2 linked regions of the Formosa sp. Hel1_33_131 genome follow. The protein of the gene in region 1 interacts with the protein of each later gene in a pairwise test. Links are inferred from orthologs where the notes say so. Each region holds a gene or a part of one and is shown on either strand. Other genes may lie near its edges.

The links. Proteins that work in one complex are often made in the same cells at the same time.
Region 2: the proteins of ruvA (region 1) and ruvC interact in binary tests that used the Escherichia coli proteins (3 or more experiments, as listed by UniProt). The link is inferred for Formosa sp. Hel1_33_131 from one-to-one orthologs.

The regions. Positions count from the first base shown.
Region 1 is NZ_CP017260.1:1,600,370-1,606,727, reverse strand. Bases 1,368-4,165 are described here. They hold ruvA (Holliday junction branch migration protein RuvA), read right to left. Parts: upstream 3,159-4,165; coding sequence 2,577-3,158; downstream 1,368-2,576. Other genes in these bases: FORMB_RS07250 (NADP-dependent malic enzyme), read right to left, coding at 3,237-4,165; sprA (cell surface protein SprA), read right to left, coding at 1,368-2,565. Also shown: more of sprA, read right to left, coding at 1-1,367; more of FORMB_RS07250, read right to left, coding at 4,166-5,519; ggt (gamma-glutamyltransferase), read right to left, coding at 5,642-6,358. UniProt on the Escherichia coli protein: The RuvA-RuvB-RuvC complex processes Holliday junction (HJ) DNA during genetic recombination and DNA repair.
Region 2 is NZ_CP017260.1:967,101-971,935, forward strand. The notes cover bases 1,930-4,796. They hold ruvC (crossover junction endodeoxyribonuclease RuvC), read right to left. Parts: upstream 3,707-4,796; coding sequence 3,152-3,706; downstream 1,930-3,151. Other genes in these bases: hemW (radical SAM family heme chaperone HemW), read right to left, coding at 1,930-2,592; FORMB_RS04350 (YfiT family bacillithiol transferase), read right to left, coding at 2,611-3,141; FORMB_RS04360 (hypothetical protein), read right to left, coding at 3,706-4,092; pckA (phosphoenolpyruvate carboxykinase (ATP)), read right to left, coding at 4,247-4,796. Outside these bases: FORMB_RS04330 (AraC family transcriptional regulator), read left to right, coding at 1-305; FORMB_RS04335 (MmcQ/YjbR family DNA-binding protein), read right to left, coding at 289-663; FORMB_RS04340 (cyclase family protein), read right to left, coding at 663-1,430; more of hemW, read right to left, coding at 1,468-1,929; more of pckA, read right to left, coding at 4,797-4,835.

The DNA.
Region 1 (6,358 bases):
AGTATTGTTGATTGATTCGCTCCCATAATTCGCTTTCTGAGTAATGGGACGTTCATTTAAGTTTAAGACGGTGGCGCCTAACACAAAATTTTCGTTGAATTGGTGCTCTACATTAATTCCTGAAAAGCGTTTTGTTTGTTGTCCAAAAACCGCATTGTTTTCAACCGACACCTGAATGGGAGTGTTGGAAGCTTGCAGGGATGGATCTAAAATTTGGACGGTTCCAATCTGATAATTCACGGTATAGTCAACGCCTTCTACAAGTACACGCCCTCCTGCAGTTACTTTTACAGAGCCTCGTGGTACATTAAAAGCGCCAATCGGAATGCCCGAACCTCCAGAAGATTTATAGCGTCCCCGCATCAAAAATTTATTTTTATCACTGTCCTGTAAAGCCGCTGTTTTGGTGTTTTTATAGAGCGATCTGTAAACGTATTTTGCTTGATTTGGATTATAAAACCCTAGTATTGATTCATCACCTTCATAGTTTTCTGAACCAGTTGTTCTAAGAGTTTCAAATAGAAAACTTCCAAAAGGTTCCACTTTGGTGAATATGATTTTTCCGTTTTGAGGGATGACGGTCACCCCTGGAACAAAATCAAAAAATCCATCTCCTTTGTTCTGAGGATCGTTATTAAAGTTCAATCTATCAAAATTAAACAATCGGATTAAAGGGGTTTCCTCTATGGGGTCATTATTTCCTATTGGTGCTGGAAATGGTGTGCCACTTACGGGGGTTATAAAGTTGAGTGCTGATGTTTCGTTATAGAAAATATTTAATCTAAAATCGTCTTGAGACAATTGATAAGCCCCTGTATTATAAATATTTTTCATCATCAAATCCCAAGTAGGAAGGTTGACGTTGGTGACTGCACTTTTTAGCATTTTCAGAACTAAACTCTGATTGGTAACGGTTTGGTTGCCTGTACTCAGATCTACCTCAACATCCGTTGCAGCGAGTCCGTCATTGGCAAATTCCCCAACTTGATACACTTTATCTCCGATCGTATATTGATACGCAACCGCAAGAACCTCATCATTCTGAAGCCGTTGATTTAAAGAAATATAACCTAATTGTGTGTCTACAGAAAACTCATTGCCTTCTGTTAATTTACGTGCATTTTCAAGTTTGCCATAATCAAATCCCTCGTTGACTCCAGGGATTAGAAATCCGGATTGTACCGTGGCAATATCACGAATAGCGTCTGAAAGCAGAGAGCCAGGCCCACCAATCTTTGTAGGGTCAAATTTATTATTTTTATTATCCGGATACGCTTCAGCCTCTTGATTGACGAAGCCTCCAGGAATGGATGTTAACCCAATCACTGAAGACTCCCCTAAATCTTGTAAGGCAACAATGTTTCGGACATTTTGAATTTGATTGGTTCTGTTGGTGACCCAAACCTCTACCCTTGTAATTTGAACTTGGGAGTTGATAAATGGATAGTTTTTAAGTGCATCATCGTATTCAGATCTAAAGTATTGAGCAAGAAAAAAGTGTCTATTTTCATCGTAATCCAAGCCAAAAAACTCAAAGTCTTCTAAAGTGCCTCCGCCTTGTGCTGTGACCGAACGTGTTTCGGATTGTTGCTCCGAAAATACGGCTGTCACTCTGGTCTTACCAAACTGTAGTTCTGTTTTTACACCAAATAAACTTTGCGCTCCTGTGATAAGAGAACTGTTGAGAGGCATACTTACATTACCCAATTCGAGTTTTTGTAAAATTGAATCTTCGTTATCTGAATTCAGTTTGTTTAATTCCTTTTGCGCAAGGCCTTTTGCTGCCCCTGTTGGGTCAGAAAGTAATTGTCGTCCTTGATCCTCTAATTGCCTTCCTTTGTTCAACAGTTCTTTTCCTTGGCCAAGCAATTCCCTTCCTCTTTCGCCAAGCAGTTCTTCTGGATTGTTAAGCGGTGTGTATTCAATTTTAAATAAGTTCTGAAAATCAAACGTGGATTGGGTGTCATAATTGGCATTGACTTTTAATCGTGTCCCAACTTTACCTGTCAAACTTAAGCTAATTCGTTGATCGAAGTCAAACGTAAAATTACTTTGATTTCTTGGTGAAAACGCAGGGTTTTCTTGTTTGGTGTACATTACTCCGAGGTCCATTTCGACAGACCCTTGTGGAACTACGGAGATTACATTGCTCCCAAATATGGTTTCAAAAAATTTGGAGTTGATATATAAATCTGGAATTAGGTTTTTCTTAGCTTCTTCAGAGCCTTCTTTTTTTCCGTCAAGCGCATCTAGTTTTTCTTTGTAATAGGCTTTCAAGCTTTCTTTGACCACTAAGTCTTGAAATTCTTTTGGCGTTAATATGACTGGGTAATTAATGTTAAAATCTCCAACAGTTGAGGTGTAGAAATACCTATCTGTGAGTGGATCGTAGGTGTATTTACTTTCGATACTCGCTGGATCTGGGATGTCTAGTTTTCCAAATGAAAATGTGGTAGATGTAGAGTCTCTAACAGTCGCAGGTTCTTGTGCAAATAAGACTGAGTTGAAACTCAGTAATAGAACTCCAAGAAAGAGTCTTTTAAAACAAGATTTATGGCTAGTAATTTTCAAATGAGTTACAGGTTTTTAAGCGCTTCCTTAATAATAAATTCTACGGTGGCATCCGGCGTAGATATTACGATCTTTTCGACAATGCGTTCGGATTGTTTTTTCATAAAACCCAAAACTTCTAAAGCAGATAACGCTTCATCTTTGTTTGTATTGTTTTGAGACAAGGAAGTTTCATCAATATCGTAAATTTTAAGAACTTTATCTTTTAAATCGATGATGACTCTTTGTGCTGTTTTAAGGCCAATGCCTTTAACCGATTGTATCAAAGCAACGTCTCCAACGGCAATTCCTTCTCTAATTTGTTTGGGTGTGAGCGACGAAAGCATGGTGCGCGCTGTGTTTGCTCCAATTCCACTGACAGAAATTAACAGTCTGAAAATTTCTCGTTCCGCAGAACTAATAAACCCGTACAGCGTGTGAGAATCTTCTTTCACTTGAAGGTGTGTAAAGACTTTAATCGCCTCTTGATCTGGTATTTGAGAAAACGTATGAAGTGAAATGTTGACAAAATAGCCAATGCCATTACAATCTATAATGACGTGTGTGGGTGTTTTTTGAACTAATTTACCTTGAATGTGTGTAATCATATCTTCACTTCCTTTGAACTTCAAATGTACTAAAATTATACAATATTTTAAGAAGAAAAAAGAAAGTGATTTAGAGGGTTAATTCACCGCTTTTCCTTTTTGCTGTGCATCCACGACTGCAACGGCAGTCATATTCACAATTTCATCGACGCTAGCCCCTAATTGTAAAATATGAACAGGCTTGCGTAATCCCATCATGATGGGCCCAATAGATTCTGCTTTATTGAGTTCTTTTAATAATTTATAGGTGATATTCGCCGATTCTAAATTTGGAAAAATAAGCGTATTTACTTTTTTGTTTGCAAGTTTAGAAAACGGAAAATTCGCTTTTAACATTTCACTGTTCAATGCAAAATCCGTTTGTAATTCACCATCCACTAACAAATCTGGATGTCTTCGATGCAGGTACGATACCGCTTCTCTTACTTTAGTCGCCGTTTTATCCTTTGATGATCCAAAGTTAGAATAGGATATCATCGCCATCACAGGTTCTATACCAAACATTTTAACCACACCAGATGTCATCTGAGCAATTTTTATCAAATCGTCTGCGGAAGGGTTTATGTTGATGGCTGTATCACTCAAAAACATAGGTCCTCTTTGTGTAATCATCACATTGGTGGTCGCAATTCGTGTGGAACCAGGTGCCAGCCCAATTAAATTTAACATTGGTTTTAAGACAGACCCATAATTACTGGAGTACCCGGAAATAAGGGCATCCGCATCGCCTTGATTGACCATCATTGCCGCAAAATAGTTGCGTTCACGCATTAATTTTTGAGCGGCTAAGAGTGTCACCCCTTTTCGCTGTTGTTGTTTCCAATATATTTCTGCGTATTTATTTTTCTGGAGAGTGCTTTCATCGGCTTTAGGGTCGATGATTAACACTTCTTCATCAAATTCTAATTCTTCCATAAGACGTTCTATTTCGTCCCGTCGTCCTAATAAAATAGGGGTTGCTACGCCTTCTTCTAAAACAATTTGGGCCGCTTTAAGAACATTTAACTGATCGGCTTCTGCAAAAACAACACGTTTCGGGTTTAGCTTCGCTCGGTTAAATAAGAGCCTTACAATTTTATTATCGGAACCCATACGCTCCAAAAGGGTGTCTTCGTAGTGTTCCCAATCTGTAATTGGTGCCAAGGCCACACCGCTTTCTATCGCTGCTTTTGCCACGGCTGGTGGAATCGCTGCAATGAGGCGGGGATCAAATGGTTTTGGAATGATATAATCTTTTCCAAAAGTCAAACGCGTTTCGCCATAGGCAATGTTTACTTGCTCTGGAACCGGTTCTTTTGCTAAGTCTGCTAAGGCAATGACTGCCGCTTTTTTCATTTCTTCATTAATGGAGGTCGCTCTCACATCTAAGGCACCTCTAAAAATAAATGGAAAACCAAGTACATTATTAACTTGATTAGGTGTGTCACTTCGTCCCGTTGCCATGATAATATCGTCACGTGTTTTGACCGCGAGATTGTATTTTATTTCTGGGTCTGGGTTTGCCATTGCAAAGACAATTGGATTGTTTGCCATTGACAACAGCATCTTAGGGTTCACAATATCAGAAGTTGAAAGTCCAATAAACACATCGGCATCTTTCATTGCTTCTTCTAGCGTATCAATTTTTCTGTGGGTCGCAAACTCTGCTTTTTGAGAAGTTAAATTTTCACGGTCATTTCTAATCACCCCTTTACTATCCAGCATGACAATATTTTCGCGCTTCGCACCAAATGATTGGTACAAACGTGTACAGGAAATGGCGGCGGCACCAGCACCACTCACTACAATTTGTACGTCTTGAATATTTTTTTCTGCAATTTCTAAGGCATTCAACAAGGCTGCTGCAGATATAATCGCCGTTCCATGCTGATCGTCATGCATCACAGGGATATCAAGTTCTTCTTTCAGTCGTTTTTCGATTTCAAAGGCTTCTGGCGCTTTGATGTCTTCTAAATTAATGCCTCCAAAAGTGGGTGCTATATTTTTAACGGTTTGAATAAATTCTTCTACATTTTCAGTATTCACTTCGATGTCAAACACATCGATATCAGCAAATATTTTAAAGAGCAAGCCTTTTCCTTCCATCACTGGTTTGGAGGCTTCCGCGCCAATATTTCCCAATCCTAAAACAGCGGTTCCGTTGGTAATCACAGCCACTAGATTTCCTTTTGCTGTATATTTATAAGCATCGGAGGGGGTTTTTTCTATGGCCAAACAAGGCGCCGCAACACCAGGAGAATAGGCCAATGCCAAGTCTCTTTGGGTGGCATATTTTTTAGTAGGAACTACTTGAATTTTTCCGGGAGACGGTTTTTCGTGATAAGCTAAAGCTTCTAAATCGTGTTTACTCAGTTTTGACATCTTGGTGGTTTGATATGCAAAGTTAGACAGTTCAGTTTAATAATGAAATTTTAGAGCTATTCTTTTAGAAACTTGATACCCCGCCTGAGCTTAAGATAGATACTTGCTCTGCAAAATATAGATTAAAACCCTGCAGCCGTATCGTCGCCTCTCGGGTCTGCACCTCCTTCTAAGCTGCCGTCAGGCAATACCAAAATAGCATCTACTTTTCCTATGATTGGTGAATTCGTCTGGTCTATGGCGTAGCCTAATTTTTTAAGTGACTTAAAAACAAGTGTATCAAAAGAGGTTTCAAATTTGATGTTATCTGGCAACCATTGGTGGTGAAATCGGGGTGTGGAAACTGATTCTTGCATGCTCATATCGTACTCCAATACATTTAGAATATTTTGCATCACAGAGGTGATAATGGTAGAGCCTCCAGGCGAGCCTACCACCATTTTGAGTTGTCCATTTTTTTCAACAATGGTTGGCGACATGGAGCTTAACATTCGTTTTTTGGGTGCGATTGCATTGGCTTCAGCTCCGACCAAACCATACATGTTTGGTTCTCCAGGTTTTGCACTAAAGTCATCCATTTCATTATTTAAAAAGAAGCCACCTTCTTCTACATAAACTTTAGATCCATAAGCAGCATTTAGGGTGGTGGTCACAGAAACACTGTTTCCAAAGGGGTCGACGATTGAATAATGGGTGGTTTCATTACTTTCATATCCAGGAATAGAACCTCGTGAGAGTGTGCTCGACTTTGTGGCTTTTTCCCAATTAAAATCACTCATTCTTCTGGAAAGATAGTTTTCAGATGTCAGACTGTCTGTGGGTATATTGACAAAATCTGG
Region 2 (4,835 bases), 630 kb from region 1 along the record:
CCGATGTGTTGGAATATACCTTTGAAAATTACGACAAAGAGGTGTCTCTTGAAGCCGTGGCGCAAGTGGCCGCCATGACTAAAAATTCGTTTTGTAAATATTTTAAAAAAGTAACCAATAAAACCTATTTTGAATTTTTAAAAGAAATCCGTGTGGAGCATGCCTGTAAACTGATCCGAAAACACAAGGACCTACGAATTTTTGATGTGGCCTATCAGTGTGGATTTAAAAATATTTCAAATTTTAACAAGCAATTCAAAACCGTCACAACGCTGAGTCCTTCAGACTTTAAGAAGTTGATTTGAGTTGACTGCTTAATTTTTTGGGCATATTTTTAACCACCATGGCATAGCTATGGTCAATCAGTTCAAAAAGAAACTCAGGGGAAAAACTGCAGTTACTCAAATAAATGGTGTTCCAATGTCTTTTATTGGTGTGAAACCCAGAGTGAATGGAATCGTAATCGTTGCGGAGTTCGTCGGCATAGTCGGGGTCGCATTTCAAGGTAATAGAGGGCTTGCCTTGCTCCCACGCTTCCAATGGGCACAGTGCAAATATTTTTCCTAAAACCTTATACACCAAGGTGCTTTCATCAAAAGGAAATTCTTCGGTGGATTGTTCTTTTTTTAAACAAAAGGATTGGATGGCATCAATGGGTATCATCAGGGTTTTGGGGTTTCTTTATCGTATAATTTGTATAGAATTGGCTTGCTGGGCGAGGCATCATTTTCAAAGGGTGCAATTAAAATATTTAAAATATACTTCCCATCCAACACTGAATTCGGGACATAAATCAGCTCCGTGATCGTTGCATCCATGCGCATTTCGCCGTCAACATTCCAAAAGGCTTTATGCGCCAAAAGCTGTCCATCGTCCTTTTCTTTATCCACACTTGGGGTATCTACTAATAAGTGCTTCACCCCCTTTTCACGAAGGTAAATAGCCGCGGCTTCCGTAAGGTAAGGCGGATTTGTATGCGCGTATTGTCGGTTCAGTTTATCCGTTGTATTGGGAAGTGTTCGGATCACCACCGCTTCTCTTTTTTTGTTGCCTATCGCATAGCGCAGTTGTTTTTCGGAAATAATAAAATCGCCATCTAAAGATTCTGGAACCACGGTTATGACTTCCGCCACAAACAAAAATTGAGTCAAACAGGCATTAATTGTGTGAACTTCCTCAGTGATATGTCCCACACATTCGGTGTGCGTTCCATGCGCATGCGGATTAAATTCGATGGTATTAAAATTAACCGCAGCACCTTCTTTGACACTTCCAGTCCATTCCTTCACTTTGGCTGGATATATTTTAGGCGGTGGCAAATACCATGCATTTACATTCTCTTTAGACGCACGAAATGGAATAGAAATATCCAAAGGCTGATCGATATAAATGGTGTAAGTACGGCTGTTGGCTTGAATAATTGCTTTCATAAAAAAATTATGCTTTACGTAAATTTAATAAATTTAATTACACTAAAAACAAATCGGAGGCAATGCCGTCCGAAAGAAATTTCCCAGTTCTTGTGATTTTTAAATGATTCTCTTCTAAAATAAGGGTTTTTGAGGCTCTGAATTTTTTTGAGTTCTCAAGCAATTGAGTTTTAATTTTTACCCCAAAATCAGTTTCAATTTTTTCAAGAGAAACGCCCCAGATGGTTCGCAAACCGGTCATGATGTATTCGTTGAATCTATTTTCAACAGATAAAACTTCCGACTCATACGGCCGCAGATCGGCTTCCAATGATTTTATGTATTTGGAATTGTTAGAAATATTCCAACTTCTTTGGACACCATCAAACGAATGTGCCGACGGCCCCACACCCATATAGGTTTTCCCCAACCAATAACTTGTATTGTGTCTTGAAAAATAGTCAAGATGTCCAAAACTACAGGTTTCATAATGGGTCAATCCTTGTGTGGCAGTTTCTTGTAGCAAAACCTCAAAATGTTTGGCTGCCAACTCATCATCCATTGGGGGATGACTTCCTTTATTGATAAAATGCTCCAAGGCAGTCTTTGGCTCTACGGTGAGGGCGTAACAAGACAGGTGTTTGATTCCAAATCCAAAAGCAGTTTGTAAATTTTGGCGCCACAGTGCAACTGACATTGTGGGCATTCCAAACATTAAATCGATGGTGATATTATCAAAATAGGTTGTGGCAATTTCTAAACATTTTTTAGCCTCGTCAGCGTTGTGCGCTCTGTTCATAGCTGTTAAATCAGACTCATGAAAGGATTGAATGCCGATGCTCAATCGGTTGATTTTTGTTTGTGAAAGTGCTTTTATTTTTTCTGTACCCAGATCATCTGGGTTGGCTTCAAGGGTGATTTCAGGCGTATCAGACACGTTGTAATGTTCGTAAACCGTCTGAAGAATTGCGTCAAGCTCCGAAACTTCTAACACGGTTGGAGTGCCACCTCCGAAGTAAATGGATTGAATTTCTTCGGATGCGTATTCCGATTTGCGGAGCATCAGCTCTTTACAAACCGCTTTGATAAATGCCGATTTGGAATTTTGATTCGTCGAAAAATGAAAGTTACAATAGTGACAGGCTTTTTTACAAAACGGAATGTGGATATAAATACCAGACACTAAAGTGAAATTTTTAAATTAATATTTGAATGCTTTCGCATTGACAATGTGTTGTAAATGATGATTGCAATGCCAAGCGTAAATTGCTAAGCCTTCTTCCAAAGTAACCAGTTCATTCCCCTCAGGATGGAGATAGGCTCTTTTTAGCTGTGCGGTCTCTAATTGTTCTAATAAAAACACCCACCGCTGATGGATTCCAGCCAAAAGTGTGGTTGCGCTTTTAACACTAAAATTTAAGGTGTCAGACAGCTCTGCCCACGGAGCCTCGTCATAAGGTTTAATGGTGGGGTTGTCTTCGGTCAATGCCAATTTAAAACGGATGATGCTGTTCATGTGGCTATCGATACAATGTCCAACCACTTGTTGAATGGTCCAACCCTCTGGGCGGTATTTATAACAAAGTTCGGTGTCTGTAAGCTGCATCACTTCTTTAGTCAGCAACGAAGGAAACTGTTGGATCGTCAATATCCAGTCTTGGATATGCGCGGGTTCAATTTTGGCGGGAATCTTCGGTTTTCCAATAGGATATTTGAGGGCTTCTATGTCCATAATAGGGGGTTTATTTTTTAACTCTGCTTTCGTTTTGCTTCACAAAGGCACTCCAACCGGTGTAACTTTTACCACCAGTGACTTTTCCTTGGTTATAAAAATGACAAACCGCCGCCGCCAATCCATCGGTTGAATCGAGGTTTTTAGGCAATTCTTTTAAACTTAAAAGGCTTTGCAGCATTTTAGCAACTTGTTCTTTACTGGCATTTCCGTTTCCAGTAATAGCCATTTTGATTTTTTTAGGAGAATACTCCGTAATCGGAATTTCTCTCGAAAGTCCGGCAGCCATGGCAACGCCTTGCGCTCTTCCGAGCTTTAACATACTTTGAACATTTTTACCAAAAAAGGGAGCTTCAATCGCAATTTCGTCGGGATGGAATGTATCAATCAATTCAATGGTACGCTCAAAAATAAGTTTGAGTTTCAAATAATGATCGTCGTACTTTTGAAGTAGTAACTCGTTCAATTGTAAAAACTCCATGGTTTTTCCCTTGACTTTAATCAATCCAAATCCCATAATCGTGGTTCCGGGGTCAATCCCTAATATAATTTTTTCTTCTGGCATTAATCTACTCTAAGAATTATTGGCAATTGAAATGCCGTTTGCACTTGTTGACTTCGTTTAATCGCGGGGTGTAATTTTGGGAGTCCTTTTAAACTCCGACCTAAAATGGAATCCAAACCTGGGATTTGTTGTGTGGTCAATTCTTGTGATTGAATTTGAGAGATTTGAATCTCACCGCTATTGGATACCAACAAATCGATGGTAATTGTATCGCTCACTGTTTGCGTTACGATGATGTTTTGGGTGCTAAAATATTCAGAAATGTGGGTTGTAATGGTTTGTTCAAAACATTTTTTGTTGTCCTGAAAATCAATCGAATCCGTACAGTTTTCAAAATTCGGGTAGCGATCGACTTCATTCCAATTGAACGTTTTTAATTCTTCCATTAAAATCGTATCAGAATCGAGTCTCTTTTTTTCATAATAATTACATGAATAAAAAGAACAGAAAAGTAAGACAAAAACTAAATATCTCATTGGTTCATTGTGAACCCTAAAATTACAATTTTTTATTTTTTAAATAGATAAAAACCAAATTAGATTAGACTTTTGGTCCTCCAGCCATGATTTCATCATTGGCATAGCTTTCAAATTTTTTGAAATTCGTTTTAAAAGAGGCTGCTAATTTATGAGCCGTTTTATAAAATCCTTCGTCATTCTTCCATGTTTTTCGAGGGCTCAACACTTCTGTTGGTACATTGGGGCACACTCTAGGCTGAAGCACTCCAAAAACGGAATGGATGTGATAATTATCTTTGTTTGCGGCTTCTAAAGAGCCATCCATCGCTGCATTGATCATGGCACGGGTGAATGATAATTTCATGCGCGTTCCAATACCATAAGGGCCGCCAGTCCATCCAGTGTTTACCAACCAAACATTGACGCCGGTTGCTTTCATTTTGGCACTCAACATTTCAGCGTATTTAGTGGGATGTAAAGGCATAAAAGGCGCTCCAAAACAGGCAGAAAAACTAGGAACAGGTTCCGTAATCCCCGCCTCGGTGCCTGCTACTTTAGCGGTATAACCCGATATAAAGTGATAAGCCGCTTGACCAGGCGTCAATTTAGAGATGGGAGGCAACACGCCAAACGCATCGGCGGTAAGGAAAAATATGTTTTTAGGATTTTTG